3 regions of the Pseudogulbenkiania sp. MAI-1 genome follow, and region 1 is predicted to be linked to each of the others. Evidence: riboswitches for the same ligand, from Rfam matches in the RefSeq annotation. Region 1 holds a riboswitch; each other region holds the start of a gene.

What was found. Region 1 has a riboswitch for cobalamin ahead of PSEMAI1_RS0108655 (ferredoxin). Riboswitches for the same ligand answer to the same signal wherever they lie in the genome.
Region 2: linked by a shared signal. The riboswitch ahead of bluB (5,6-dimethylbenzimidazole synthase) and the one ahead of PSEMAI1_RS0108655 (ferredoxin) in region 1 are both predicted to bind cobalamin.
Region 3: linked by a shared signal. The riboswitch ahead of PSEMAI1_RS0100495 (CbtB domain-containing protein) and the one ahead of PSEMAI1_RS0108655 (ferredoxin) in region 1 are both predicted to bind cobalamin.

The regions. Positions count from the first base shown of each region.
Region 1 is NZ_AZUR01000001.1:1,850,335-1,860,407, forward strand. Features, by position in the region: gene PSEMAI1_RS0108645 (putative cobaltochelatase) at 1-999, opposite strand, end outside; gene PSEMAI1_RS0108650 (cobaltochelatase subunit CobN) at 996-5,186, opposite strand; gene PSEMAI1_RS0108655 (ferredoxin) at 5,183-5,512, opposite strand; cobalamin riboswitch at 5,708-5,874, opposite strand; gene PSEMAI1_RS0108660 (ABC transporter substrate-binding protein) at 6,192-7,073, opposite strand; gene PSEMAI1_RS0108665 (MFS transporter) at 7,158-8,423, opposite strand; gene cobD (threonine-phosphate decarboxylase CobD) at 8,440-9,429, opposite strand; gene cbiB (adenosylcobinamide-phosphate synthase CbiB) at 9,422-10,073, opposite strand, start outside.
Region 2 is NZ_AZUR01000001.1:2,505,896-2,515,968, forward strand. Features, by position in the region: gene PSEMAI1_RS20905 (CHASE domain-containing protein) at 1-1,001, opposite strand, end outside; gene PSEMAI1_RS0111645 (flagellar protein FlaG) at 1,229-1,609, opposite strand; gene PSEMAI1_RS0111650 (response regulator transcription factor) at 1,989-2,657, shown strand; gene bluB (5,6-dimethylbenzimidazole synthase) at 2,808-3,593, opposite strand; cobalamin riboswitch at 3,638-3,825, opposite strand; gene PSEMAI1_RS0111660 (4'-phosphopantetheinyl transferase superfamily protein) at 3,851-4,591, opposite strand; gene PSEMAI1_RS0111665 (hydroxyacid dehydrogenase) at 4,621-5,637, opposite strand; gene PSEMAI1_RS0111670 (TauD/TfdA family dioxygenase) at 5,664-6,686, opposite strand; gene PSEMAI1_RS0111675 (amino acid adenylation domain-containing protein) at 6,750-9,245, opposite strand; gene PSEMAI1_RS0111680 (Pls/PosA family non-ribosomal peptide synthetase) at 9,247-10,073, opposite strand, start outside.
Region 3 is NZ_AZUR01000001.1:116,068-126,140, reverse strand. Features, by position in the region: gene PSEMAI1_RS0100505 (ribonuclease catalytic domain-containing protein) at 1-1,618, shown strand, start outside; gene PSEMAI1_RS0100500 (CbtA family protein) at 1,830-2,582, opposite strand; gene PSEMAI1_RS0100495 (CbtB domain-containing protein) at 2,599-2,796, opposite strand; cobalamin riboswitch at 2,961-3,103, opposite strand; gene PSEMAI1_RS20400 (DEAD/DEAH box helicase) at 3,388-5,073, opposite strand; gene PSEMAI1_RS0100485 (class III extradiol ring-cleavage dioxygenase) at 5,270-6,037, opposite strand; gene PSEMAI1_RS0100480 (DoxX family protein) at 6,077-6,490, opposite strand; gene PSEMAI1_RS0100475 (LysR family transcriptional regulator) at 6,593-7,489, shown strand; gene PSEMAI1_RS0100470 (YaeQ family protein) at 7,550-8,095, shown strand; gene ccoG (cytochrome c oxidase accessory protein CcoG) at 8,973-10,073, shown strand, end outside.

The DNA of each region.
Region 1 (10,073 bases):
CCGCGTCAGCTCGTCGAGCTTGTCGCGGTCGAGGCCGGATTGTTCGAACGGCTTCTTGCGGCGGCGGTGCGGCAGCACCAGTTCGGCGGCGTCGCGTACGTCTTCCGCCGTTACCTCGCGCCGGCCGTCGAGCGCGGCGAGCGCCCGCGCCGCCTTGTTGAGCATGATGTCGGCACGCAGGCTGGCCACCTCGAATTCGCAGCACAGTCGGCTGATGAAGTCGAACAGCGAATCGGGCATGACCACGGCGGCGAGGCCAGCCTGTGCGGCATGCAGGGTCTGGCGCAGCGCGACCGTGTCCGCAGCCCAGCGCCGGGTGAAGCCGGCCGGATCGGCCTCGAACGCCAGGCGGCGGCGCACCACCTCGGCGCGGGTGGCGGCGTCGCGCGGCGCGCTTACTTCCACCATCATGCCGAAGCGGTCAAGCAACTGCGGACGCAGCTCGCCTTCCTCCTGGTTCATCGTGCCAAGCAGCGTGATGCGCGCCGGGTGGCTCACCGACAGGCCTTCGCGCTGCACGGTGTTGACCCCCATGGCGGCCACGTCGAGCAGCACGTCGACCAGGTGGTCGGCGAGCAGGTTGATTTCGTCGATGTAGAGCAGGCCGCGATGCGCTGCCGCCAACAGGCCTGGCTTGAATGCCTGCTGGCCGTGCTTGAGCGCCTTCTCGAAATCCAGGCTGCCCAGCACGCGGTCTTCGGTGGCGCCCAGCGGCAGATTGATAAAGGGCACGGGCGCCGCTTCAGCCGACGTTTCAGGATCCTGGCAGGTCGGGCATTCGGCCAGCGGCGCATCAGGCGCGCAGTTGAAGCCGCAGCCGGTGGTGCGTGCGATCGGCGGCAGCACCTCGGCCAAGCCGCGTGCGGCAGTACTCTTGGCGGTGCCCTTGTCGCCGCGGATCAGCACGCCGCCCATGCTGGGGTCGACCGCGCACAGCAGGAGCGCACGCTTGAGCTGCTCCTGGCCGACGATGGCGACGAAGGGGTAGTGGTGTTTCATCGTTTCGGGTTCTCCCCGCGTTCTTCCAGCATCGCTTCGCTTTGCAGGTGCAGGTCGCGCAGCGCGGCCAGGGTGTCCGGATTCGGCTCTTCCCACAACCGGCGCTGGGCCGCTTCTAAGAGGCGCTCGGTGATGGCGTTGAGCGCCCACGGGTTGCTCTCGGCGAAGAATTCCTGCATCTGGGCGTCGAGCGCGTAGGTTTCGGCCAACTGCTCGTACACCCAATCGTCCACCACGTGGGCGGTGGCGTCGTAGCCGAACAGGTAGTCGACCGTGGCTGTCAGTTCCAGCCCGCCTTTATAACCGTGTTTTTGGATGCTGGCGATCCACTTGGGGTTGGCCACGCGCGAGCGGAACACGCGCAGCACCTCCTCCTTCAACCCGCGCACCGCCGGGTTGTCCGGGTTGTGGCTGTCGCCGAAGTAGTGGCGCGGCTGGCGTCCGGTGAGGCTGCGGATGGTGGCGATCATGCCGCCGTGGTACTGCAGGTAGTCGTCGCTGTCGAAGATGTCGTGTTCGCGGTTGTCCTGGTTGTGCAGCGCCACCTCGACGCCGGACAGCCGATGCCGGAAATCGGCGCGCGCGTCGGTGCCGTTGTCGCGCTGGCCGTAGGCGTAGCCGCCCCAGTTGATGTAGGCGGTGGCGAAATCGGCGTCGGTTTCCCAGTTCTGCTCGTTGATGAGCGGCAGGATGCCGGCGCCGTAGGTGCCGGGCTTGGAGCCGAACACGCGGTAGAGCGCGCGCTGGCTTGCGCTGTCGGACGGCAGGCCCCGGAACAGGTCGTGAGTCAGGTCGGCCAGGTAGTGCTTGCGCACGAAGTTCTGCTCGACCGGCTCATCCAGCCGCGCCACGGTGTGCACCGCCTCGTCGACCAGGTGGATCAGGTGCGGGAAGGCGTCGCGGAAGAAGCCACTGATGCGTACCGTGACGTCGATGCGCGGGCGGCCAAGATCTTCAAGCGGGATCACCTCGATGCCGGCCACTCGACGGCTCTCGACCTGCCACTTGGGACGCACGCCGAGCAGCGCCAGGATTTCGGCGATGTCGTCGCCGTGGGTGCGCATCGCGCTGGTGCCCCAGACGCTGATGCTGACGGTCTCGGGGAGATGCCCGGTTTCCTTGCGGTGGCGCGCCAGGACTTCGTTTGCCAGTTCGGTGCCGATGCGCCAGGCGGCCTGCGAGGGCAGGCTGCGCGGGTCGACCGAGTAGAAGTTGCGCCCGGTCGGCAGCACGTGTGCCATGCCGCGTGTCGGCGCGCCGCTCGGGCCCGCCGGCACGTAGCCGCCGGCGAGACCGTGCAGCAGGTTGTCGATCTCTTCCGAGGTGCGGGCGAGGTTGGGTACCAGCTCGCGGCAGACGTAGGCCAGGGTGCGGCGCAGGCTTTCGGGGGCTTCGCTGCCCGGCAGCGCCTGTGCCAGCGCGCCGTCGATGGCCGCGGCATCGAAGCCGTGCTCGGCCAAGGCGGCGACCAGCGCACGGCCCAGCGCGGCAATTTCGTCGAGCGCATCGGCGCGCGTCACCAGCGGTTTGTCGGCCAGCGCTTGCAGACGCGGCGGCACGGCGGCGAGCCGCTTGCCCTTGTCGTCCTGCAGTCCATTCCAGTCCACGTCCAGCGCTTCGGCCACGCTCGCGGGCAGGCTTGGAATTGCCAGGTTGGGCAGGCGCACCATCGCGCACACCATGTCCACTAGAGCCGCGTCTTGCGGCACCTTGCCGAGGATGTGCAGGCCGTCGCGGATCTGCGCCGCGCCCAACTCGCACAGGTAGCCGTCGATGTCCTCGATCAGGTGGGCGACGTCGACGCCTTCCATCTTGGCCAGGGTCAGTGGCACGCCGTCCTCGTTCAGCGTGGCGTCCCACTCGTGGTGGTGATCATGGTCGTGATCGTGGTGGTGGTGCCCATGGCCGTGATGATCGTGGTCATGATGGCCATGGTGATGATGGTCATGACCGTGGTGGTGATCGTGCCCGTGTCCATGTCCATGGCTGTGCGGCTTGGCGACGCTCGGACGGTACTTGCTACCGACGTTCGCTGTAGCGCCGGCCTGCTTCATGGCGGGCTTGGCCGGTTGCAGGCGGTACTTGCCGGCTACAGTGCTGCCAGACTCGTGACCATGGCCGTGCTCGCCATGGTGGTGATGTCCATGGCCGTGATGGTGATGCGTGTGTTCTTCCTCGTGCTCATGATCATGGTGATGTTCGTGATCATGATCGTGGGCGTGGCCCAGCATCGCCGCCAGATCGGTATCGAGCTTGGCTTCCTTGATCAGGTCCCAGATCTGTTGCTGCAACAGCGGCAGCTTGGCCGGGTCCAGCATCTCGACCTGGTAGTACTCGTCCACCAACTGCGTCAGCTGCGCCAAGGGCCCATAGGTGTCGGCGGTGGTCATCGGCGGGGTGAGGTGGTCGATGATCACCGAATGCGCGCGGCGCTTGGCCTGCGAGCCTTCGCCCGGGTCGTTGAGGATGAACGGGTAGAACATCGGCAGATCGCCCAGCAGCGCATCCGGGAAGCAGTTTTCCGAGACGCCCACGCCCTTGCCCGGCAGCCATTCCAGCGTGCCGTGCTTGCCGACGTGGACGATGGCGTCGGCTTTCCAGTCGTCGCGCAGCCAGCAATAGAGCGCGTAGTAGTGGTGGGTCGGCGGCAGGTCCGGGGTGTGGTAGATCGCGTCCGGGTCCATGCCGTAGCCGCGCGGCGGCTGCAGCGCGACGAAGGCGTTGCCGAACTCCAGCCCGGCGAACACCAGTTTGCCCTCGTGCACGTAGGCGCTGCCCGGCGCCTCGCCCCAGCGTTCCAGCATCTTCTGCCGCAGCAGATCGGGCAACTGGCCGAACCACTCGGCGTAGCGCGCCGCCGGCACGCTGGCGATGGCTTTGCTTAATTGATCCGCCGTCAGGTAGTCCTCGTCGTAGGCGCCACGGTCGATCAGTTCGTGGATCAGCGCGTCACTCGATTCCGGTAGGTCGGGCAGGTGGTAGCCCTGCTCGCGCATGGCGTGCAAGAGCGCGAACAGCGAGGCCGGCGAATCCAGCCCCACGGCGTTGCCGATCTGCGAAGCCTTGCTGTTGGAATTGGTGAAGATGAAGGCGATGCGCTTCTTCTCGGCCGGAATGCGGCGCAACGCCACCTGGCGCGCGGCGATGCCGGCGACACGGCGCACCCGGTCGGCCAGCGGCGCGTAGTGGGTCTCGTCCTGCTCGTGCTTGAACGACATCGGCACGCTGACGATGCGGCCGTCGAACTCCGGCAGCGCCACGTTCATCGCGGTGTCGAGCGGGTTCAGCCCACGCTCGGAGGTCTCCCACTGCTGCTGCGTCATGCTGCTGGTGATGGCCTGGATCACCGGGATGTCGAGCCGCTCGAAGGCCGCCACCGACCAACCGGCGGCGGTGGGGCCGTCGGCGTTGACGTCGCCCATGGCGAAGGACGTAGTGTTGATCAACGTATCAATCTGCCCGGCGTCGCAGAAGAACTGCAGCGCGGCCGGCATACCCGTCTCGTCGAGCGTGCGCAGCGACGCGGTGTACACCGGCAGCGCGTTGAGCTGCCGCTCGGCCAGCATGTCGACCAGCATGTCGATGAAGCGGGTGTTGCCGCTCATCCAGTGCGCGCGGTAGAAGGTGATGCCGACCGTCGGCCAGTCCGGGTGGCGGATCGCCGCCCAGTCGTCGAGCGTGGCGAGCCCCGACAGCTCCGGATGGTAGATGCCGTGTTCGGGCAGCGGGGTGGGCGGCTGGTAGCCAAAGCCGCTCATCAGCAGCCGGTCGGACAGGCAGCGCAGTAGTTGCTCCATATTGCCGCTGCCGCCCGCCTGCAGGTAGGCGGTGACCTCGTGCTGCAGCGCCGGCGGCACCGACGATAGGGCCGCAAGCTCCGGGTCCGGCTCGCCGGTACCGCTGACCACGATCAGCGCGCGCTCGTGGGCCTTGGCGTCCTTCACCAGCTCCTCGAAGCCGGGGATGGTCTGGGCGCGGCCCAGCACCCGCACCACCACGATGCGTGCGGTGGCGACCGGGCCCGCCAGCAGCGCGGCCATGCGCTCGGCGCTGTCCACCGTCTGCAGGTTGACGCCGGCCACCGACACGAAGCCCCCCGGTAATTCGGATTCGGCGCGATGCAGTGCGGTCAGGTCGGTGCCGGCGTGGGTCAGCAGCACGATGCCGCCGTGGGACAGGGCGCTCATGGCTGCTCTCCTTGTTCGACGTCGCCGATGCCCAGGCGGTGGAAAATCAGCTCTTCGACCGGGCAGTCGCCCGCCAGGTGTTCATGGACGATGCGCTGGATCGCCGCCGCGTCGACCTTGCGATACCACACGCCTTCGGGGTAGACCGCGAGGATAGGCCCTTCCTTGCACACGGCGAAGCAATGGGACCGGGTACGCTTGACGCGCAGGCCCTCGCAGGCGTCGATGGCCTGACCCAGCACCTTGAACATGGCTTCGGCCTCGACGCCGTTCTCGGTGCAGCGCGGACCGGTGCACATCAACACGTGCTTGTAGTGGGTTCTCATGCCGGCATCCTCGCCAGGAGCGTGGCGGCGGTAGGAAAAACGCGCTGACGGGCAGCGCGGTGGTTCTGAATTCGTGGTAGCGGCGACGCCATGGTAATGCCCTCGGTGAATACGCATCGCCGCGAGCGAGGGCATGAGCGGCCGCCATCGGGGGCACTCGCGCGATCCCCCGGTGCACCCCGCCCGGTTTCTGCTTGCGACGACAAAAGGGACGGCCGGTCTCCTGGCTTGCGCGTCATCGCCTGGCGCCGCCTTCCCGGAATGTTTTTCCAGTGGCCTCGGGCGCCGACTCGTCGCTTACAGTTGCGGGGGCAGCCGCGGTATCGCACCACGTTCCCGTCACCGTCACTTAGAGCCTGTTCAAGGTCTTTTTACGGCTGCGGCCAGGTACTGCCGGATGCAGCGCTAGAAGAGAGTCCCGCCGCAGTGCATTCACTGCCAGGGACGAACGACAACGCGATGCGCCGGCAGTACCCGGCCCCGGAGGGCTGGCCCGGCAAACGACCAGCTGCGGTGTTGGACGACTTGACCTTAGAATGACTAAGGTCTGCATCGTCCGCCTAGCATCTGGCCATTTGCCGGGTCAGCGCAGTCGAAAAAAGACCTTGAACAGGCTCTTCGGGGCAGGATGATACGTGAGGGCGGCGGGCTTGTGAACAAACGCGGCGATACCATCCGGCTATTTGCCGCGCGGAGAGGATGCCGCCGGGCATTGGCCTGGCTTGAACCACAGCTCCTTGCGGGCGAGCGGGGTTTGCGGCGGCAGTATCGGATTGTTCAGCTCGATGACGGTACGTTGCTCGAGCCGGGCCTGTTCGATGAACCCGGCGTAGTGCCGGCAGAACAGCCGGTCGAAGCTGCCGTCGGCGATGGCGCGTTCCAGCCCGCGCTCGATCGTCGCGGCGAGCGCGGTGTCGCGCCGGTTGACGAAAAAATAGAACGCCGTGGGGTAGCGGATCACCAAGTGCTGATCGATCACGATGCCATCGGCGCGATGGCGCTCGGCTTCGGCCCGGATCTCGATGAGGGAGCGGGGGAAGTAATCGAACCGCTTCAGCACCAGCATGCGGAACAGATTCTCGTACTGGGGAACGCCGACCACCTTCAGGCCGTTGCCGCGCAAGATCTCGGTATCGGGCCAGTCGTGCCCCTGGCCGGCGATGAAGTGGCGCAAGTCCTGGACGGTACGCACGCCGGCGAGCAGATCGGCCCGGTCTGCACGCACCAGCGGCAGGCGCCATCCGATCAGCCCCTTGTTGATGGGGATGCGGATCGGCCGCAACGCTGCCTCGCGCTCGATGGAGGTCATGCTCCAGGCCACGCGCACGGTGCTGCCGCGGCCGAGCTCGTTCAGGGCGCGGCCCTGCTGCATCCATTCCTCCGACGCGCGTAGCTGATGCTTCGCGCCGGCCTTGGCGAAAGCCAGCCGCAGCAGGGTGAGGGGATAGTCGGCGCGCGCATCGCCGACCGCCTCTGGCCGGGGATAGACGATCACCTCGGCCTGCGCGAGTGCGCTGGCGCCGATCAGGCAGAGCGAGGCGAGCACGACAGGCAGGACCATCGACGGACTCCTGGGCTAGTAATAGTTACAGCTAAGCCGATGAGGTGAGGGCAGGCAAGCGGAGGTCAGCATCCGAGGCCGCTCTCAGGCGGACTTCGCCCGTGTTTCCCGCATGCGCACCGCCGCGATCGCCCCGGACAAAAACGTCAGCCCGGCCACCAGCCACATCGCGCTGGCCACGCCGAACAGATCGGCCACCACCCCGGACAGCAGCGCGCCGATGGCGTAGCCCAGGTCGCGCCACAGGCGGTACACCCCCACCGCCGAGGCCCGCCAGCCCGGATGCGCCACGTCGCCGATGGCTGCCAGCAGGGTCGGGTAGACCATCGCCGTGCCGATGCCGAGCAGGACCGCCCCGACGAGAAAGCCGGAAAATCGCGTACCGACAGTGGTCAGCGCGATGCCTGCCGCTTGCAACCACATGCCGGCAACGATCAGCCCCTTGCGGCCGATGCGGTCCGACAAGATGCCGGTAGCGAGCTGGCAGACGCCCCACACGGCGGGGTAGATGGCGGCCAGCCAGCCGATCTGCGTCAGGCTCATGCCGGCGGCGGCAAAGACCAGGGGGAACAAGCCCCAGGCCATGCCGTCGTTGAGGTTGTTGACGAGACCGGCCTGGCTGATGGAGGACAGGTTACGGTCGTGCCAGCTGGTTTGCCCAAAAACCGTGCGTGGCGACGGCAGCTCGCTGGTCTCGCCCGTCTGCTGCAACGAGGCCTCATGCCGGGCATGCGCCTGCGTCTCGCGCACCGCCAGGACGGACAGCAGGAGGCCTGCCAGCACAAAGACCACCCCCAGGTAGAACGGCTGCGGACGCAGCCCGTAGCGGGCGGAAACCCAGCCGGTCGCCAACGCCGCCGCGCCGACGGCGAAATAGCCGGCGAACTCGTTGAGGCCCATCGCCAGGCCCCGGTTGCGCGGACCGGCCAGGTCGATCTTCATGATGACCGTGGTGGACCAGGTCAGGCCCTGGCTGATGCCGAGGAACAGGTTGGCCAGCAGCACCCAGTTCCACGACGGCGCCCACATCAGCAGAAACGGTACCGGCGTGGCGATCAGCCAGCCGGCGACGAGTATCGTCTTGCGGCCGTACACGTCGGCATAGCGGCCGGCGAGATAGTTGGTGAGCGCCTTGGAAACGCCGAACACCACGATGAAGGCGAGGATGGCGGTATGCGCCGCCAAGTGGAATTCCCGCTCGGCGATGGCGGGCAGGATGGAACGCTCCATGCCCACCATGGCGCCGACGAAGGCATTGACCACGACCAGCAGGCTGAATTGGGCGAGGTTTGCCCTCAGGCCGAGCCGGATCTCGTGGGGCAGCGTTTTGGAGCCGGGTAGGGTGTCCACTCTGTGGGTATACCTCCTATCGAGGTATACACCATGCACTCAATGCCGCTTCGAGGCGTTGCCAGTCGGTCTCGCTGGCCGGCAAGCCGAAGCGGACGCTGCCGCTCTCGGGGAAATGACGGATCAGGATGCTGTGGCGGGCCAGGAAATCGTACAGGGCCGTGGCGGCAGGGTGGGCCAGCCACTGGAACAGCGCGCTACCGCCGCTGGGGGTAAGCCCGTGTGCGTCCAGCAGCTGGGCGAGACGCGAGCTGTCGGCGGCCAGCCGCTCGCGCATGTGCGCCTGCCAGCCCCGGTCCTGCAAGGCCAGTCGCACCGCCACACGCGCCGGGCCGCTCACCGTCCACGGCCCGAGTTCCTCCCGCAGCCGCGCCAGCAATTCGGGCCAGGCGAACACGAAACCGGCACGTGCGCCGGCCAGGCCGAAGAACTTGCCGATCGAGCGCAGCACCACCAGCCCCGGCGTGCCGATGCGGGGCAACATGCTCTGCGCCGGCGTGCAGTCCATGAAAGCCTCGTCCACCACCAGCCAGCCGCCGCGCACTGCCAGCCGGGCGCGCCAGGCGTCCAGTTGTTCCGGTGTGGCCTGCCAGCCGGTCGGGTTGTTGGGATTGCAGACCAAGAGCACGTCGAGTGTGTCGAGCGCCTCGTCTATCCGTTCCGGCGCCAGGCGCTCCACCTGATGGCCGTGCCGCGCCCAGGCGTGTGGATGCTCGGCATAAGTGGCCGCCAGCATGCCGACCTGACAAGCCGGGCGCAACAGCGGCAGCGCCTGGATCGCCGGCTGAGAGCCCGCTACCGGCAGCAGGGCATCGCAGCCGTAATACTCGGCCGCGGCAGCTTCCAATCCATCCGCCGTCTCCGGCAGCCGCTGCCAGGCGCGCGCCGGAATCTCCGGCACCGGCCAGCCGTGCGGGTTGAGCCCGGTGGACAGGTCGAGCCAGTCCTGTACCGGAATGCCGTAGCGCCGCGCCGCCGCCAGGATGCCGCCGCCGTGATCAAGCATTAAAGCCTCCCGTCACCAGCGCCAGCATGAGGCCGATGCCGACCCACAGCCACACGCCGCGGTTCACCAGGCGGATGGCGCGGCGGATGTCGGTGCTGTCCGGAGCACGCTCCAGGCCCAGCGCCGGGCGCTCCTTGAGCTCGCCGTGATAGCGGGCCGCGCCGCCCAGCGCCACGCCCAGCGCCCCGGCGCCGGCCGCCATCACCGGGCCGGCGTTGGGGCTGTACCAGGTCGGCGCCTGCGCGCGCCAGCACGCCCAGCCGGCACGGCGGTCGCCCAGTGCGATGTAGGTCAATGCGGTCAGCCGTGCCGGGATGAAGTTCAGCACGTCGTCGAAACGCGCCGCCGCCCAGCCGAAATGCAGGTAGCGCTCGTTCTTGTAGCCCCACATCGCGTCCAGCGTGTTGGCGAGCCGGTACAGCACGGCACCGGGCGCGCCGAACAGCAGGAACCAGAACAGCGCGGCGAAGATCGCGTCGCTGCCGTTCTCCAGCACCGATTCGATGGTGGCGCGGGCCACGTCCTGCTCGGAAAGCTGGGACGTGTCGCGGCTCACGATCATGCCGACGCGCTGGCGTGCCAGCGGCAGGTCGTGCCGCTCCAGCGCCTCGACCACCGCCTCGGCGTGCTGGGTCAGGCTCTTG
Region 2 (10,073 bases), 660 kb from region 1:
TGCCTGAAAACGAAATCGTCAAGGCCGGCGCTTCGTGCTTCTTTTTCCACGGTTAGCCGGTTTGCCTGCGGCACCCTCGGCACCCACACCAGGGCATGAAGTCCATCAAACAGGTTCAGGGACCGTCGGCTAAACCGCTCGAACTCCTCCCGGCTTACTTCTCCCCTGGTATTGAACAGGTCACTCATGGCCAGGACCGGCTGCAGCTGTTGTGCAGTGCGAGCCGTCAAATAATCACGTGCGTCCTCGCTCGTGGCGCTGAGCAGCGCATTCCACGTTGCACGTTCGGCGTGCCCGAGCCAGACATAACCGGCCAATGCCAGCGCGCAAGTGACAAAGGGTGGCACGGCAAGCTGCAGCATGCTGCTACGCCATTGCTGGCGAACCTCAGGCAATAGCGGCAAGAAGAGTGGGAAGACGAGGAGTACGCCGAGGCTATCGCCCGCCCACCAGGTGCCCCAGGTTGCCAGCAGGGCCTCGGATGGCAGTTGCGCAAACCTATGCAAGGCCGCTATGCCAATCGTGGCAGATATCAGGCAAGCCAACGGTCCACCCAGGAGCAAACTGAAGAGCACATTGCGCTCCTCTTGCTGCGGTTCAGCGTAATTGGCTACCGGCCGCAGCCATCGAGCCCCGACAACAGCCTGTAGTGCTGCCCCCGTGGCCAATGCTGCCGACAAAGCCATCACGGACAGAGAGGTGCTACTTCCTTGTAGGAGACCTCTGCTAAGCTGGTCTGAAACGAAAGCCCCCAGCCACACCGCCGGCCAGCAGCGACCTCCCCATGCCAGCAGCCCGCACAGGGCCACACCTGCGGCTGGCCATAGCGGTGTGGCATAAGAAGTTGGAGCCAGATACAGGCTGAGCTGCGCGCTGCCGAGATAGGCCAACGCCAACAACGACAATTGCAACCAGCGCGAGAGAGGCTGCGTCACCGGACCTGGTAGCGCCGATGAGTCGTCTTGGTTCTCACGAACCTTGAAATGCAAGGATGAAGTCATAGCAGACTCGAGAAATGAACCCTTTGTTCTTATGTCAATGTAAACCACACAACATGAAGTGGCTGGGTTGTTCCTGCCAGGCGAACGAGTCTCAAGCGCCCTTCAAGCATCTATCGGCAGTCCTTCGGCGTGTTCCTGACAAAAGAAGCAAAAGCATGCCGGGCACAGTCACAAGGCCAACAGATAAATGCGTTTGTCATTATTTTTTGCCATGTTCAACAGATTAATCATGCAACATCGTGCAGCAATCCCCCGATCGCCACGCTCATTGCAGCTACCATCGTGAGCATGGCCTGGCTGGAATATTCTTTTAAAATTTGACCGGAGCCAGTATCCCGCAGCCTGACAACGACTTGATTCGGATAGCGCTGCACTTCGAATACCAGGTCGACCGAATGCCTTCTCAACAAATCGTTGGCCAATGAGATGGAAGCATCGAGATGTCCTTCGGTGACCACCGTTTCGGGTGACACCAGCTCGTTGCCCCCCCCAGCGTGATGCTCCATCGAAGAAGTTGTCATGGCCATGCGGTCACTTGTTTTGAGTGCCATGACGGACAATGATGCGGCGGCTAGCAGAGTAGGCGAGTTGATTGTCAGTGCTTCCATTGCCGATCCTTCATTACCGGTCACTGAGTCGCCTCACATGCACATCAAGTGACAGGATCAGTAGACTTGCAAACCATTCGGCCGACCAAACGTTGTCCGCATCGGGGATGCTTCAACATCGTCCTCCGCGGCGATCTATGCTCAGAACCCGGCATCGCATGCCATTTGGGCAAACCATGGAAAAGCATAAGTTGTAATGCCGGTAAAGAAAATTCGTTAATTCCCATAGATGACTAAGTAAAATTACTTATCTGAGGATAACGACGACAAGAAACCTCATTGATTTCGTTGCATTTGAGTAGACTGATGAATAAGAATTCGATGTTCTACAGCACATCTCCACTTAAGACACCCAGGGATGCAAGCAAAAGGAGGAATAATGCAATATGGACAGACTGTCTTTGTCGTCGATGACGATGATTTTTTCAGAAATGCCTTACAAAGAATCTTCCGCTCGGCCGGCTTCCAGGTAGAGACTTTTGCCAGTGCCGAGCTCTTTCTGGAGGGCTACAAGCCCTGCGAGGAATCCTGTCTCATCCTCGACTTACGCATGCCTGAGGTGGGCGGCCTCGAATTGCTGAAGTGCTTGCAGCAGCGGCAAATCGATCTGCCAGTCATCGTCTATACTGGCAACGCAGATGTTCAAGTGGCTGTTCGCGCCATGCAGGAAGGGGCTTTCACCCTCATAGAGAAGCCGTTGAGCAGCGAACTTCTGATCGAGCAAGCCCGTGCAGCTATCACCAGCTCCCGTTTCAAACGTGCACGCCAAGCCAAGGTAGCCAAGGCGCGGGAAAGCCTTGCTTTGCTTACTGAGCGCGAAACACAAGTGGCAAAATGTCTCGCTGAAGGGCTTTCAGCAGCGGAAACGGCAAGCTGTCTGGGGATCAGCGCACGAACAGTAGAAGTCCACCGGGCCAATCTTTTTCGCAAACTACAGATAAAGTCCAGCGCTGTTCTCGCCCAACTGGTACTTTTAGCAGAACAGAACGACATCGCTGCAGACAACTTTGTTGATAAAGCAAGCCATCTAAACAAGCTGTTGAAATAAAGCGTATTTCTATCCCGCCCCCGGGAGCTGGCCAAGGCCCCTGCCTCTGTCCAAAACGGCGCGGGAATAGGCCCGCGCTGTTTTGGGGCGTGTCCGAATTTTTGTGTAAACGGGTCTTCGTTTAACTTAAGGACGGTTCGTTCTTCGAACTCAATAAAGAGGATCAGGCATGGTTACCGGCTGGCGCTCGGTGGCATTTACCGCTGCCTGTGCTGCCGCCTGGTCGCGCATCAACTGCCGGATGAGGGGTTGCTGCTTATCGCTGTGCCCCCACTGGTCGAAATACACCAACTCTTCAATGGGCAGACGTGGCAGCCAACCCGCGGCCTCGAGTTCCGGCTTGCTGTAGAAGTGGCTGACATAGCCGACGCAAAGATAAGCAATCGGGGTGATGCCCTTGGGAATGCCGAGAGCCGCCTGCAATGCAGCCTGGTTGAAAATGCTCACCCACCCCACGCCCAATCCCTCGGCGCGCGCCGCCAGCCAGAGGTTCTGCACGGCGCAGACGCTGCTGTAGAGATCCATGGTCATCATGTGTGTGCGGCCCACCACTACCGGGCCGGTGCGCTTGCGGTCGCAGGTGATGCAGATGCCGACGGGCGACTCCAGGATGCCTTCGAGCTTGAGCTTCTTGTAGGTGGCTCGCTTGTCATCTTCGAACATCTCCGCCGCTTCGGCGTGAGCTTCGGCAAAGGCGGCGTGCACCCTGCGCTTGACCTCATCCGACCGCACCACCAGAAAATTCCACGGTTGCATGAATCCGACGGAAGGCGCGTAGTGTGCCGCGGTGATGATACGGCTCAACACTTCGTCCGGCACGGCCTTGGGCAGAAACTGGCCACGCACGTCGCGGCGCGAAAAGATGGTTTGATAGACGGCTGCACGATCATCGGCAGTGAAGGCGTGAATGTCCTGACTGGCTTGTTCCATTTTCATAGCAATTCCCCTTGCGTGAAAAGATGGCGCCTTGCCTGGCCTTGCAATGCGCGAATTTTTCAGGCCGGTCTTCTGACTCGGATTCAACTGCTGCCAGCGCCTTCCCGGCGTTCACCAGTGGCTTGTTGCTGGAGCATCCTCCATACAGCGTTGGGCACGTGGCGGCATTGCACCGCCTTCCCGATTCTCCCCGCGCCTTGCGGCGCCGGGCACCTGAAAGCGCCGATGATCAGCGAGAGCTGATGGCATTGTCAAAATTAAGTTACCGCACCGCAGCCTTGACCCATTTCCCAACGCCATTGCCTCAAGCGCCAGCCGCTCCCCTCGATGGCCAGCGCCCCGATATAGCCCGGAGCTGGCAATAGCGTATAGAGCGACCAAGGCCTTGCCGGCGCGCTATCGTCCGAAGCGATATAAAGCTCGGCAGGAGGCTGCGCCGGATCGGTCGTCAACGGCACGGAAAAACCATCCAACGGCTGGGTGAGGCCGTCGCCGCAGGCTTTCAGGCAAGCCTCCTTCTTTGTCCAGCACGCGAGAAAGGCGTCGGCGTAAAGCGGATCCGGGAGCCCACTCAATTGGTCGACTTCAGCCGCCGAGAAGAAGAGTTGTGCGATGTCCGCGTAATCGGATTGCGCCCGGAGGTATTCGACATCGACGCCGATGTTGGCGCCGGCGGCGATGGCGATCAGGGCAAGGCCGGCCGAGTGGGAGAGATTGAAGGTAAGCCGGCCGCCCCACTCCGGCCCGAGGTCGGGCTTGCCGCAGGCGTTGTACACATAGCCGATTCGGTCAGGCGGGACCTGAAGATAGCGTCCCAGGAGTTCACGCAGCACGCCATGCGCGGCAACAAAACGCCGTTGATCGCGCGGGAAGCGAAAACGTGCGCTTCGCTTGCGCTCCTCGACAGAGAGCGTCGCGTAGAGGTGCGCCGACGTTCCGGGCGGAACATCCAGGTCGGCGCACCAGACATGCACTTCGTGGGGCGGTGGGGGAAACATTCCGGACTCCGGCGTCGGGCCGCCGCCCGCTACAGCCGCTCCAGCAGGATCTGGGCGATCTCCATGCCGATGCGAGCCTGGGCTTCCTGTGTCGAGCCCCCCACGTGGGGCGTGCAGACGACACGGGGATGACGGGTGAGCCGCATGTCGGTGGGCGGCTCCTCGGCGAAGACGTCGAGGGCGGCCCCGCGGACCTTGCCCGATTCGAGGGCGTCGAGGAGCGCCTCCTCGTCCACCACGCCGCCGCGCGCGCAATTGATCAGCAGCACGCCGTCCTTCATCAGCGCGATTTCCTCCCAGCCGATCGCTGCGCGACCGTCCGCACTTGGCGGGGTGTGAATCGAAACGAAGTCGGCCCGGGGCAGGAGCGCCTCGAGGGAGAGCAGTTCGAGTCCCTCGAAGCAGCCCGCCGGTTCGGGGGCCTTGTCGGCGCCGACGACGGTCATGCCGAGGGCCGAGGCGCAGCGCCCCAAGGTTCCCCCGATCCGGCCCACCCCGATGATGCCGAGCGTCTTGCCCATGAGCTCGATCCCGTCGGAGAACTCCTTCTTCGACCATTTTCCCGACTTCAAGGCGGCGTCGGCCTGCGGAATGCGCCGCGCGAGGGCGAAAAGCAGGCCCATGGCCAGTTCGGCCACCGAGACGGTCGAGGCCTTGGGTGTATTGAGTACCGCGATCTTCCGGGACGCGGCAGCGGCAAGATCGATGTTGTCGGTGCCGACCCCGGCGCGGACGATCATCCGTAGCCGCCGTGCGGCCTCGATCTGCTGTGCGCCGAGCCGGGTAGCGGATCGGACGACGACGGCATCGTAATCGCCGATCTGATCCTCCAGCGCCGCAGACGAGATGCCAATCCACTCGTCCACCTGGAGCCCTCCCGCGCGCATCCGCTCGATGGCCACGGCAGGGATAGCGTCACAGACCAGGACGCGGGCCCGCTCCACCCTCGCCCCGGTGCCCGTGTCCGATCGTCCGCCCCGCCCCTCGACGGGCTCCCATATCGCCTGTTCGTCCTGCATGACGGTCTCGTATTTCCCTTCTGACATGACGAGCTCCTTTGCCTTGAGGGCGGTCAACCGCCCATCACCTCGATCGTCGGCGAGCAGTCCGCCACGTTCACCGCGTCGGCCATGCCGACCAATACCTCGCGCAGCCCCTCGAAGCTCTCACGGGCGTGCGCGGTGCGGATGTTGTCCACCAGCATCATGTCGCCGGCCTGCCACGGATCGCCAACGGTATTCGCCGTGTAGGTCTCGTTGATCAACTGCACGATGTCCGGGCCGATCGGGTCGCCGTTCCCAAAGAAGGTATTGAACGGCAACCCGTCCTCGCCGTAGACGTCCACGAGGTAGTCGCGCACCTCCGGGTCTATCGTCCACTGGTTGAGGAAGGCAACCTGGTTGAACCAGCAGCGCCGGCCGGTATGCGGATGCCGCACCACGGCGCTGCGGCGCTGCCAGGTGCGCAAGGCGCCGTCGGGCTGCCACTCGAACCGGATCGCCTTCGCCCGGCAGTAGCTCTCGACGGCGTGGCGGTCGTCGCTGCCGAAGGCCTCGGCGATCGTGGCCCCGATCTCGTCGTTGTAGTTGCGGATCAGCAGCCACCCTAGCCGCTCGAAGCGTTCGACCAGCTCGGCGGACAGCGCTTGCAGCACAGCCGTCTCGTCGGCCACCGGGGTCGCACCGCCGGCGGATGGCGCCGTGAGACAGGCGAACAGCATCAGGGAGGGGAATTCGAGCGCATAGCTGAGTTCGTGATGCATGCACATGGGCTGGCTGGGCGGCCACTTCGACGAGGAATAGAGGCCCTCGGCGTAGCGCTGCCGGGTGGCGAAGGCCTCCCGCTCGATCATCGGGCTGCCTAGCCGCCGAAAGACGGCTTCGATCCCGGCCACGTCGCGCAAGCCGAGGCCGCGCACGAGCAGCGCACCGTGTTCGACGACGGCGGCTCGCAGCGCGTCGCGGTGCTCGGCGACCCAGCGGCTGGCATCCCCGGCGGCGTCCACCCGCAACAGCGGCGGCTTGCCGGGGCGCACCTCCACATTGAGCGACGCGGTCGGCGGTGAAGACAGTGAGGTCGCAAAGAGTGATGACATATTGTTTTATCTCCTTCAGTAACGACTGTCCGAAAGGCGAGCGTTCAGGAGCCGCTCGCGGCCCTATACGGCGCGCGTGTCGACGTGGCGGGCCAGGTCGGCGAGAACCGGGTGATCGGCCAGGTCCTTCACGGACACCGCACGGTTCAACTTGATCGCCAGCCTCAGCGCCGACAGCGAGGTGCCGCCGAGTTCGAAGAAATGCGCCCTCCGGCCGATCTGGTCCGGCGGGATGCCGAGAATCTCCGCCCAGGCGCCCGCCAGCCGTTGCTCGGTCGGCGTGCTAGCGCGCTCGTCATCGCGTTTGGCCATGTCGAGCTCTCCGGCGAGGGCGGCCAGGGCCTTCCGGTTGATCTTGCCGTTGTCCGTCAACGGCAGCGCTCTCTGCCAATGGAACGCCGACGGAACCATGTAGTGGGGCAGCGACTCACTGAGCTGCTCCTGCAGCGCGTCGGCATCGAGCGGCTGCTCGCCGGAATAGAAGGCCACCAGCTGTTTGCCGCGGTCGGCCCGCTCGGCGACCACGACCGCGCCGTCGCGCACGCCCGGCAAGCACAGCAGCCTGTTCTCGATCTCGCCCAGCTCGATCCGGAAGCCCCGGATCTTGACCTGGGAATCCCGGCGGCCGAGGAACTCCAGCTTGCCTTCGGGCAGCCAGCGGCCAAAGTCGCCGCTGCGGTACAGCCGCTGCCCCGGACGGTGCGGATCGGCCATGAAGGCGCGTTGCGTGCGCTCGGGATCGTTGACGTAGCCACGGCCGACGCAGATTCCGGAGAAGACGATCTCGCCGGGCGCGCCGAGCGGCACCGGCGACAGTTGCTCATCGACGACGTAGACATGCGCATTGTTGACCGCGCGGCCGAGCGGAACGCGCTCGCGGCTGGGCACGCCGTCCATGACCTCATGATTGGTGTCGTCGGAGGTCTCGGTCAGTCCATACACATTCACCAGCCTGATCCCGGGCAGGGCCGCGAACCAGCGCTGCGTCAGCTCCTTCTTCAGCGCCTCGCCGGTGACCGCCACGTAGCGCAGGTCCGGCAGCTCGCGCGGCTGCTGCTCCAGATAGGTCAGGACGACTTCGAGGTAGGACGGCACGACCTGCAGCACGTTGACCCTGGCGTCGACGATCTTGTCGACAAAGCGCTTGGCGTCCAGGATCACCTCCTGCTCGACCAGCAGGGTCCGTCCGCCGACCAGCAGCGCGGACACCAGTTGCCACAGCGAGATATCGAAGCACTGGGGCGCCGTCTGGGCCACCACGGTGCCTTCGCCTATCTTCAGGTCGTCGACCTTGGCGAACAGGTGGTTGACCATGCCCGCGTGCTCGCACATCGCCCCCTTCGGCTCGCCGGTCGAGCCGGAAGTGAAGTAGATGTAGGCGAGCTGGCCGGGCGCGACCTCGACGCCGAGATCGCCGTCGGGAAAGCCCTCTTCGCAGGCCACGTCAATGAACAGCCGCTGGATGCCAGACAGCGAGGCGAGCGCCTGATCAAGCATGGCGGTGCTGCCGCGTTCGGTCAGCACCAGCCGGCAGTCCGCCCGCGTGAGCGTCCGCGCGATGCGCTCGGCCGGGAAATGCGGCTCGATGGGCAAGTACGCCCCACCGGCCTTGAAGATCGCGAGCACGGCGGTCATCCAGTCCAGGTTGCGCTCGGTCACCACGGCGACGACGCCTTCGCGGCCCAGCCCATGCGCCAACAGCATCCGGGCCAGCTGGTTGGCGCGCGCGTTGAGCTGACGATACGTGAGCTGGCTGTCGCCGTGCACGGCCGCGACGGCGTCCGGGCGCGCCCGCACTTGCTCCTCGAACAGCTCGTGCACCCGCTGGTCCGGCAGCTTGCGTTGCGGCCCGGCGAGCCCGTACAACTGGAAATGCAGTTCGTCGGCGGACAGCAGACTCTGCCGGGCATGCTCGGCGTCCGGCCCGGCCACGATCGAGGCCAGCGCGGTGAGGTGATAGCCGGCGATCCTCGCGGCGCATTCGTCGTCCAGCACGTCCGTCCGGTAACGTAGCCGTAACACGCCCCCCTCGCCTTGCACGAAGGCGACCCGCAGCACGATGCCCTCGGCAAGGTCGCCGCCGCCATCCGTGGCCAGTTCGAACACGGTTTCGAACAAGGGCTCGGTGAGGCCGAGCTCATGCCTGAGATCGTCGACCGGAAAATCCCTGTGCAATTGCAGTTTCGACTCGGCACGCGCGGTGTGCAGCAGCACCTCGTGCCACGAGCCAGGTTCGATCGTGAGCCGCAACGGCAACGGCTGAGCGGCCTCTACGGCGTAGCCGGTGGTCACCTCGCGCTCGCCGGAGAGCGCGCCGAGCACCTTGGCGTGCGCGGTCAACAGCACCGAGCTGAGCGGCACCGACAGTTCATTCGCCAAGCGGCGCAGCGCCGCCATGAGTTCGTCGGGAATCGTCGCCTCGTGCTCACCGACGCTGGGCTCCGGATGAAGGGTCCAGCGCGGAAGCGCGGTGAATCCCCCGGCAAGCAGGACATCGCGCCAGAATTCCCTGCCGCGCCGGGTCGTGCTGCCACCTTTTTGCAATGCGGTATCGTTCATCTCAGATCTCCCTGGCCGGGTTCCCGCCCCAGCGCGCCCCGGGTGGAACCGTCTCTCCCTTCATGAGGAAGGAGTCCGCGGCAAGCGCCGAGCCGTCACCCATCGTCACGCCGTAGTGCACGAAGGCGCCGACCCCAAGCGTGCAGCCGGCGCCGAGCTCGGTATAACCAGACTTGTAGGTCCCGTCCTCCTGGGAGTCGCACTGGATCTTGCTGCGGTGATTGAGCACGCACTCATCCCCGACGGTAGTCAGGACCGGCTCGGAGATGTGGGTGCCGTCGTCGAACACCCGCTTGCCCATCCGGACACCGATCAGCCGCCAGAGCAGGCTCTTGAACGGCGTGCCGTCGAAGATGTGGAGGAAGTTGATTGGATGCAGCTTCCAGTTGCGCTCCACCCACCAGAAACCCGGATCGTAGATGGAGCAGATGGGCGGCGGCGGCGGGCCGAGCGCTTCGAAGGCGCGCTCCACCAGGGCGTAGTAGATCGCGGCGACAACCGCGCTGAGCGCGAACAGCATCGCCATGATCACGTGGGCAAACACGTCGTAGAACAGCGTGACGGCAGCCAGGTCGATGAGCACGATCAGGAAGACACCCAGCCAGCGCGTGCACAGGAAGATGCCGATGGTCCGCAGGTTGAACCGGTTCTTGGCGGCCAGGCCGCGACGCAACGCCTCGCCCGTCCGCAGATGGTCGAACCGGCTGTCGCGCTCGACGGAGCGCGGAATCTCGAACGGCGGCGAGCCCAGCAAGCCCACCCCTTCGCGCACCTTGCCATCGAGCGGCACCATCACCTTGATCGCGAGCAGGCAGTTCTCGCCCGTCC
Region 3 (10,073 bases), 1.7 Mb from region 1:
CCCCAGCGCGGTGGAAGCCGCCGCCATCATCCAGCGCCTGTTCGAGGCGCCGATGTACTTCTACAAGAAGGGCAAGGGGCGCTTCAAGGCGGCGCCGGAAGAGTCGCTGAAGGCGGCGCTGGCCGGCATCGAGAAGAAGAAGCGCGAGCAGGAGCAGATCGACGGCTGGGTGGCCGAACTGAAGGCCGGCCGTCTGCCGGACGCCATCCGCGCCCAGCTGATGACGCTGCTATTCCGCCCGGACAAGAACACGCTGGAGTTCAAGGCCTTCGACCAGGCCTGCCGCGAGCGCAACCTGCCGCCGGTGCGGCTGGCGGCCGAGGTCGGCGGCATCCCCTCGGTGCCCGACTACCTGATGGCGGGCTTCCTGCTGGAATACTTCCCCAAGGGCACCGGTTTTGGCCAGTACGCCGCGCCGGTGCTGCCGGGCGAAGACGAACTGCCCCTCTCCGACGTGGCAGCGTTCTCGATCGACGACGCCGCCACCACCGAGATCGACGATGCGCTGTCGCTGGTCGCACTGCCTAACGGCAATCAGCGCGTCGGCATCCACATCGCCGCGCCGACGCTGGGCGTGGCGCCGGGCTCGGACATCGAGAAACTGGTGTTCCAGCGCCTCTCCACCGTGTACTTCCCCGGCGACAAGATCACCATGCTGCCGGACGAGCTGGTCGAGCTGTTCACGCTGAAGGAAGGCCAGGCCTGCCCGGCGGTGAGCCTGTACGTCGAGGTGACGCCGGAATTCGAGCCGGTCGGCTACGAGAGCCGTATCGAGCGCGTGACCATCGCCGCCAACCTGCGCCACGCCCAGCTGGAGCAGGTGTTCAACGAAGAGACGCTGGCCCTCCCCGACGGCGGCCCGGACTACCCGTTCAAGCGCGAGCTGACCTGGCTGTGGCAGTTCGCCAACGCGCTGGAGAAGCGCCGTGGCAAGTACGACCCGACACGCCCGGTGCAGATGGACTACAACTTTAACGTGGTCGACGGCAAGGTGCAGATCACGCTGCGCAAACGCGGCGCACCGATGGACAAACTGGTGTCCGAGCTGATGATCCTCGCCAACAGCGAGTGGGGCCGCATGCTGGCCGAGGCCGACATCCCGGCGATGTACCGCGCGCAGAGCATGGGCAAGGTGCGCATGACCACCCGTCCGGAGCCGCACGTCGGACTCGGCGTGGCGCAGTACGCCTGGTCCACCTCGCCGCTGCGGCGCGCCACCGACTTCGTCAACCAGCGCCAGCTCACCGCGATGATCCGCGGCGAGAAGCCCGAGTTCGAGCAGGGCAACGCCATGCTGTTCGCCATCCTGCGCGACTTCGACGCCACCTACAGCGCCTACCTCGCCTTCCAGGACCGCATGGAGCACTTCTGGTGCCTGCGCTGGTTCAGCCAGGAAGGCGTCACCGAACCGACCGCGACGCTGATCAAGGAAGACCTGGTGCGCATCGACGGCCTGCCGCTGCGCCTGCGCGTGCCCGGCCTGCCGGAGCTCGCCAGCGGCGACAAGGTGCGGCTGGCGGTGATCCGCATCGACGAGCTGACGCAGGAGATCGAGCTGCGTTACGCCGGCAAGGTGGGCCATGAGGAGGTACTGGTCGAGGAAGACAGCACGGTGTGATGCCGTGCGGGATTGGGCGCGGGGGCATCATGCCCGGCCCCGACCTGCCTCGCCGATGGGTTGCGGCGCCTATTCCTTCGCCACGCTGCGCTATCTTGCTCAGTCAGCGCCTCCGCCCATCCTACGCTAGCCAGCTTCGTCCGCCCCCAGCAGAACGAAAAAAGCCCCGGAGTTCATTCTCCGGGGCTTTTTTACGGGACGACCGCGCGACTTAGCGCGATACCGCCGGGAAACGCTGGAACAGCCCGCCCAGCACGCCACCCAGCGCCAGCCACAGCACCGCGGCGGTGGCCAGTGCCGCCAGCATGAAGTCGCTCATCAGCCGTTCTGGCACCAGCGTGTGCACCTCGGCCAAAACCGGGGCGCCGACCAGATGCGGCAGCGCCGCCAAGGCCAGCGCGCCGACGGCCCACAGCGCGTGGCGCTTCTGCCAGGCACGGTACAGCCCGAACAGCGCACCGGCGGTGGCACCCACGGTGAGCAGCCACCACAGCTGGCGCTGCTGCAGGTCGGCCGTCGGCACACCCGGTGGTTCCGGCGGCAGGCCGAGCGATGGCGCCAGCTGGAACACCACGAAGCCGAGCGCACCGAACAGCAGGCCGCGCCGCCAGTCGATGTGGCCGAGCTGGGACAGCACGGCGCCCAGCAGCAGGGCGTATCCCATCGCCGCCAGCGTGGTCGTGATCGCGGTGGCAACGGCGCGGTGCGTCGCGTCCTCGGACGGTTCGTCGCTGGCCGCCGCTTCGTGCGTATGCCCTTCGGCCACGGCTTCATGCGTGTGGGCTTCGTGCGCATGGGCCTCGTGGACGTGCGCCACGGCGGGCGCCGGGGCCGCTTCGAGCTGCAGCTCGTAGCGTTCGGCCTGTTCGATCAGCGGCTGGACCAGGGCGAGCTGGACCGGCGTCGTCACCGCGCCGGCCAGCAGGCCGCCCAGCAGCGACAACGCCACAATACGTGCAAACATGGTTTTCCTTCGTCGGTCAGTGGCAGACGAAGCCCATGGTATGGCGCGTATCGTGGCTCTCGCCGTGGGCGATGCCCGGGGCGAAGCCGACGGCGTAGAGGATCACCGCACCCAGCAGCGCGGCGCACAGGGCGGCGGCACGGGCTTTCCAGCGCGTGGCGCTGGCGGAGTCGATCTGGCTGATCGGTTCAGCGGCGGATTTTTGCAACAGCATGTCTATCTCCTGGTCTTTCCATGCCCCCCTGTCTCACGGCACCGGCCGGCAACACCACAGCGGTGGCGCGGGCCGGCGATGGCGCGGCAGGGTAAGGGAGGGGCAAGCTGGAAGAAACGTTAAGCGCACCGCCCTCCGCGGTGCATAGCGTCGTCGCCTTCGGCCGGTCTCCGGGCTCACGAGCCGGGAGCGGTCTCCCACGCCGGCGCCTTCCCGGGTCGAACCCAGTGGCATGATGCCGGCGTTCACTCGATTACCGTTGCGGGGGCAGCGACGGATTTGCCGATCGGCACACCGTCTTCCCGTTGGACGCTTCCCGGTCTGCTTTCGGCAACACGCGCCGTGCGCCGTCGCGCACGGACCGAAGCCGAAAATCGGCGGGCAAGCCTCCAAGCCCGGGGCGTATGCGGACCCGGGCACACCGAAAGCTGCTTAAGGATAGCAGAAGCGCGCCGGCAAGGCGGTCAAAATGCATAAGACCTGTCGCGCTCCTGCTCCGGCCCGGCTGCTCGGTCTGGCCGGAGCCTGGGCGAAAAAAAAGCCGCCCGCCCGGTCGGGGAAGGCGGCATGGCAGTGCGGGCGTCGGGCTCGTCAGCGGCTGCCGTTACCGTCGCGCCGCGGCGCAAACAGCGCGGCGGTTTGACGCGGCTGGGCGGGCTTGCCGCGGCGGCCCCCGGCCGGCCGCGCCGGCGCCACGCGGTTGCCGTTGATGTCCCTCGGCGGCGGCGGCATCACGTTGCCGTTCACCTCCTTCGGCGGCGGCGGCAGGACGTTGCCGTTCACCTCGCGGCGCTGGCCGTTGCCCTGCTGGCGCGCCTTGGGCTGCTGGGCGCCGGCGTTGCTCTTGGGCGGACGGGCGCCGGGCTGGCGCGCACCGTCGGCGTGCTCGTGGCGGCGGCCGTTCTGGCCGCCATTGGCGCCGTTACCGCCACGCGCGTTGCCGCTCTGGCTCTGGCCCTCGCCGTTGCGGCGCTGGCTTTGACCTTGGCCCTTGTTCTGAGCCTGGGCTTGGCTCTGACGCGGCTGGGCCTGGGCTTGACGCTGCCCCTGACGCTGACCTTGTCCCTGGCGCGGCTGGCCTTGCCCCTGGCCACGGCGCTGGCCGCCCATCAGGATCGGCTCCGGCGGCACCGTCAGGTCGGCCTCGAAGCCGGGGATGGTGAACTGCGGAATCGACATCTTGATCAGCTTCTCGATGTCCTTGAGGAACTTGAACTCGTCCACGCACACCAGCGACACCGCCTCGCCCTCGTTGCCGGCGCGGCCGGTGCGGCCGATGCGGTGCACGTAGTCTTCCGGCACGTTGGGCAGCTCGAAGTTGACCACGTGCGGCAGCTGGTCGATGTCGAGGCCGCGCGCGGCGATGTCGGTGGCCACCAGCACCTGCAGATCGTTGCTCTTGAAGTCGGCGAGCGCCTTGGTGCGGGCGTTCTGGCTCTTGTTGCCGTGGATGGCGGCGGCGGTGATGCCACTCTTTTCCAGCTTTTCGGCCAGGCGGTTGGCGCCGTGCTTGGTGCGGGTGAACACCAGCACCTGGTGCCAGTCGCCGTCCTTGATGAGCTGGGTCAGCAGTTCGGTCTTCTTGTCGCGGTCGACCAGATGCACCTTCTGCGCCACCAGCTCGTTGGTGGTGTTGCGGCGCGCCACCTCGACCAGCTGCGGGTTGTCGAGCAGGCGGTCGGCCAGCGCCTTGATCTCGTCGGAGAAGGTGGCCGAGAACAGCAGGTTCTGGCGCTTGGCCGGCAGCAGCGCCAGCACCTTCTTGATGTCGTGGATGAAGCCCATGTCGAGCATGCGGTCGGCTTCGTCCAGCACCAGGATCTCGATGCCGGAAAGGTCGAGGGTCTTCTGCCCGGCGTGGTCGAGCAGACGGCCCGGCGTGGCCACCAGGATGTCCACCGGCTTGCGCAAGGCGGCGATCTGCGGGTTGATGCCGACGCCGCCGAACATCACCATCGATTTGTGCGGCAGGTATTTGCCGTAGGTGCGCACCGATTCTTCCACCTGGGCGGCGAGTTCGCGCGTCGGGGTCAGCACCAGGGCGCGCGGGCGGCCCTTGAGGTGGGTCGGCGCCGGGCCGAGGCGGTGCAAGAGCGGCAGGGTGAAGCCGGCGGTCTTGCCGGTGCCTGTCTGGGCGGCGGCGAGCAGGTCGCCGCCACGGATCACTTGCGGAATGGCCTGGGCCTGGATCGGCGTGGGCGTGGTGTAGCCGGTGTCGGCGACGGCACGCAACAGGGGCTCGGACAGGCCGAGGTCGGAAAACTTGATATCAGACATGACAACTCCAGCGACGGCCCAATCGCAGGGAGTGCGACACCAATCCAGGCAAACGTCGTTGATGGAAATTCGGGTGGCTTCATGAGGAAGCGGGACCGCGCGCCGATTGGCCCGGCGCGGGAAGGCGACAGTGTACAGGGGTTGGCGCAGAAGGGGAACCCGCTACCGGGGCTTGACCGGCAGCGGACAGAAGAAATCAGCCGAATGCCAGCGCATCCATCGCAATGCTGCCATGCTCCATGCCGCTATGCAGCACGGTGACCGGCGCGCCGCCGGCGCCGAGCGCGAAGAACAACGGCAGCAGGTGCTCGGCGGTAGGATGGTTGCGCTTGGCGTGCGGCGCCTGGCGTTCCCAGTCGAGCACGGCATCGACGTCGCCCTCGGCCAGGCGGTCGAGCATCCAGCGCTGGAATGCCTCGGCCCACGGCTCTGGTGCGGCGTTCCACGCCACCTCGTACAGATTGTGGGTCAGGCTGCCGGAGCCGACCAACAGCACGCCGTCGTCGGCCAGTTCCGTCAGCGCCCGGCCGAGCCGGTAATGGGTGGCGGCGTCCTCGGCCGGCAGCACCGGCAGGCTCACCACCGGGATGTCGGCGTCGGGGTACATCGCCATCAGCGGCACCCAGGCGCCGTGGTCGAGGCCGGGGCGCTGATCCGGCTGTACGGTGAAGCCGGCGCTGGCCAAGCGGCGGTCGATGTCGTCGGCCAGGGCGCGCTCGCCAACGGCCGGGTACTGCAGCCGGTAGAGCTGCTCCGGGAAGCCGCCGAAGTCGTGCACGGTGCGCCATTGCACCGCCGAACCGGCCCCCGGCAGCCGCGCCGGGCGGTGCGCCGACAGGCTGACGATGGCGCGCGGGCGCGGCTGGCTCTCGGCCCAGCGCCGCCAGGCAGCCGGCGCGGGCGAGCCGTCGATCAGCACGGTCGGGGCACCGTGCGAGAGGAACAGGCTGGGCAGGCGGGTCATGGAGCTCTCCTTTGATTCAGTATTCGATGATACGGCGGTTTATTGCTGGTCGCGACGGCCGATCGGCTTGAGCGCGAAGGCGCCGTCGCCGAGCAGGGCCACGCTCAGCGCCGCCACGGTCAGGAAGGCCGGGTATTCCCAGCCGCCGCCCGGGTTGCCGAAGGCCCAGCCGTTGGCCAGGTGCACCAGCAGGGTGGCGCCGAGCAGCACCGGGCTCAGCAGCAGCGCCACCTGGCGCCCGGCCACGCCGAGGATCAGCAGCACGCCGCCGGCGATCTCGGCCGCCATGGTGAGCGGGCCGACGAAGCCGGGCAGGCCGAGCGAGGCGAAGAACCGGGCGGTACCGGCCGGGGTGAACACGAACAGCTTGGTCAGGCCGTGGGCCAGGAACATCAGGCCGAGGCTCAGGCGCAGCAGGAAGGCGGCGTAGGGGGCGGTGCGGGAATCGATCATGGGGGTTCTCCGGTGGGTGGGGTATGAGCGTATTAAAGCGCTTGCCATCCGATCGATAAACCCGCCATATTTCACAATATTGATGCTCTGCAAGAAACAATCATGGACCTGATGACCGCCATGCGCGTGTTCCACGCCGTGGCCGACGGCGGCAGTTTCACCCAGGCCTCGGACAGGCTCGGTCTGTCGCGCGGCATGGCCAGCAAGTACATCAGCTGGCTCGAGGCCCATCTCGGCACGCGGTTGATGAACCGCACCACGCGCCGGCTGGCGCTGACCGAGAGCGGCGCCGACTACCTGGCGCGGGTGGCCAGCATCCTGGCCCAGGTCGACGAGGCCGAGGCGCAGGCGGCGCAGGCCAGCCTGGAGCCGGTCGGCACCTTGCGCGTCAGCGCCCCACTCGCCTTCGGCGTACGCCGGCTGGGGCCGATCCTGGCCGGCTTCAACGCCCACTACCCGCGCCTGACGGTGGAGCTGCTGCTGGAGGACCGCCAGCGCGACATGCTCGAAGACGGCGTCGACCTGACGCTGCGCATCACCACCGACCTCGGCCAAAGCCAGCTGGTCTCGCGCGTGCTGGCGCCGGTGCGGGTGGTGGTGTGCGCCGCGCCGGCCTACCTGGCGCGCCACGGCACCCCGACCACCCCGGCCGAACTCGCCCGCCACCAGTGCCTGCGCTACACCCTGAGCGAGCCGGTCGACGAATGGCGCTTCGGCAACGAGCGGGTCAAGATCAGCGGCCCGCTCGCCGCCAACAACGGCGACCTGCTGGTGGACGCGGCGCGCCACGGCATGGGCATCATCTGCGAACCGACCTTCCTGCTCGGCGACGACCTGAAGAGCGGCCGGCTGGTACCGCTGCTGGAGGGCTATCCGCTGCCCGAATTCCGCCTGTACGCACTCTACCCACACCGCCAGTACCTGCCGCGCAAGGTGCGCGCGCTGGTCGATTATCTGGCCGATCATTTTGCCGGCGAGCCCGACTGGGACGCCTATTGAGCGCCAAAACCGCTACACTAGCGCGCTTCATTCCCAACTTGCCCGCGACCGGACCCGACCATGGCGCTCAAAGCCACCATCTACAAAGCCGAACTCAGCATCACCGACCTGGACCGCAGCTACTACGCCAGCCACAACCTCACCCTCGCCCTGCACCCCTCGGAAACCGTCGAACGCATGATGCTGCGGCTGGCGGCCTTCGCCCGTCACGCCAGCGACACGCTGACCTTTACCAAGGGCATCTGCGAGGACGACGAGCCGGATCTGTGGCAGAAGAACTATTCGGACGAGATCGAGCTGTGGATCGAGCTGGGCGAGCCGGACGAGAAGCGCCTGCGCAAGATCTGCGGCCGCGCCGAACAGGTGTGGATCTACAGCTACGGCGGGCGCGCCGCGGACGTGTGGTGGCGGGACATGGAGGGCAAGGCATCGCGCTTCGAGCATTTGCACATCCTCGGCGTCAGCCCGGACACGCTGACCCAGCTGGCGGCGCTGGCCGAGCGCAGCATGCAGTTGCAGGTGACGATCCAGGATGGGCAGATGTGGCTGTCGGACAACGTGCACAACGTGCTGGTGGAGTTCGTGACGTTGAAGGAGGGGCAGTAAGGAGCGGTGGCTGCTCGATGCCTGCCGATAGGGCGATATATGGTGAGCTGAGGAGCTGGGCGGGATAGCAGCTCAGGCCCCTTCCGATATTGCTGGCGATGGTGTAGGGGCCGGTTCCGCCCGGCGGACGGGAAGGGGGAATTTGCGTCGCCAAATTCCCCCTTCACCCCCAAAGGCGACCCCCACCGCCGTGGCCTTCGGCTTCCCGCCGGGGCCCGGTCATGGCAAGGCGCGGCTGGAACTAGCCGGGCGCTAACGTCGCCCGTCGTCGGACAGCCAGCCGCTTAAGACCTTGCCATGCCCACCCAGCGGCACGGCAGAAGGGGGACCCTCTACTGACGTATTGACTAGGTTGATTTGGATCAGGGAAAAGACTAACCAGTAAGGATCGGACAGGGTTGACGGAAAACCACGCGGAGCCGGTACTTCCAAAAGCCAAAACATTGCAGAAGAAATCACGTTCCAGCCTTCGCCTGTTCCCCCCAAAGCCAAGACATTATCGATGTGACCAATCCGCCCTTCCGCCGCGCCGGCTGGATGGGGGATGGCGAGGTTTTAAGCCGTGCGCTGTCTGAGCCGTTCGACGTTAGCGAACGGCGAGTTTGCACGGCGCCTCGCCAGCCTCCGGCCAGACGGAAACAAGCGGCGGTGGGCTCGCCTTGGGAGCGTCGAGGGGCTTGGCGAGACAAGCCCCTCGACCCGCCTGCCGGGCGGGACCGGCAAAGTCTCCACCCCGCCAACCTCGGCAGGCTAGCAGCAGCCTCGCCGACGACACCCCACGGCCCTGTGTCCGTCATTTCCCCCATCCCTGTGCCTTATGCGGCAACGCAGCACGCCCTACCCTGACACCCATCCCGTTTTACCATGGTGGTGTCCCATGTCCGCAGTCCAAGCCATACCGATCAAACTCTACCCGCGCCTGACGCGCGGTCGTTTCAACAACTGGCGCGTCGGTTTCGTCGTCGTCACCCAGCTGCTCTACTTCGGCCTGCCCTGGCTGCCATGGCACGGCCGCCAGGCGCTGTGGTTCGACCTCACCGGCGGGCGCTTCCACCTGTTCGGCCTGACGCTGCTGCCGCAGGACATGGTCTACCTCGCCGCACTGCTGATGGCCAGCGCCTTCGGCCTGTTCCTGTGGACTACGCTATCCGGCCGGCTGTGGTGCGGCTTCTCCTGTCCGCAGACGGTGTACACCGAGATCATGCTGTGGATCGAGCGCTGGACCGAGGGCAAGCCGGCGGCGCGCCGCGCGCTGGATGCCGCGCCGTGGAGCCTGAACAAACTGACGCGCAAGGGCGGCAAGCATGCGCTGATGGTGGCGTTCTCGCTGTGGACCGGCCTCACGCTGGTCGGCTACTTCAGCCCGCTGCGCGAGCTGGCGGCCGGCCTGCCCACGCTCGCCATCGGCCCGTGGGAGGCGTTCTGGGCCTTGTTCTACGCCGGCTTCACCTATCTGCTGGCCGGCGTGCTGCGCGAGAAGGTGTGCCTGCACATGTGCCCGTACGCGCGCTTCCAGGGCGCCATGTTCGACCCGGACACCCAGCTGGTGGCCTACGACGCCCGCCGCGGCGAACCGCGCGGGGCGTTGCGCAAGGACGCGGCCCCCGGCGTGGCGCGCGGCGACTGCGTCGATTGCGGGCTGTGCGTGCAGGTCTGCCCCACCGGCATCGACATCCGCGCCGGCCTGCAGTACGAGTGCATCGGCTGCGCCGCCTGCATCGACGCCTGCGACGCGGTGATGGACAAGATCGGCGCGCCGCACGGGCTGATCCGCTTCACCACCCAGCGCGCCGAGGACGGCGGCGATGCGCGTGCGCGCCGCCTCTGGCAGCGCCCGCGCGTGCTGGTCTACGGCGGCCTGCTGGCGGTATTGCTGGTACTGACGGTGACCGGCCTGCTGCACCACACGCCGTACAAGCTCGACGTGCTGCGCGACCGCGCTTCGCTGGTGCGGGAGGGGGACGACGGCTGGCTGGAG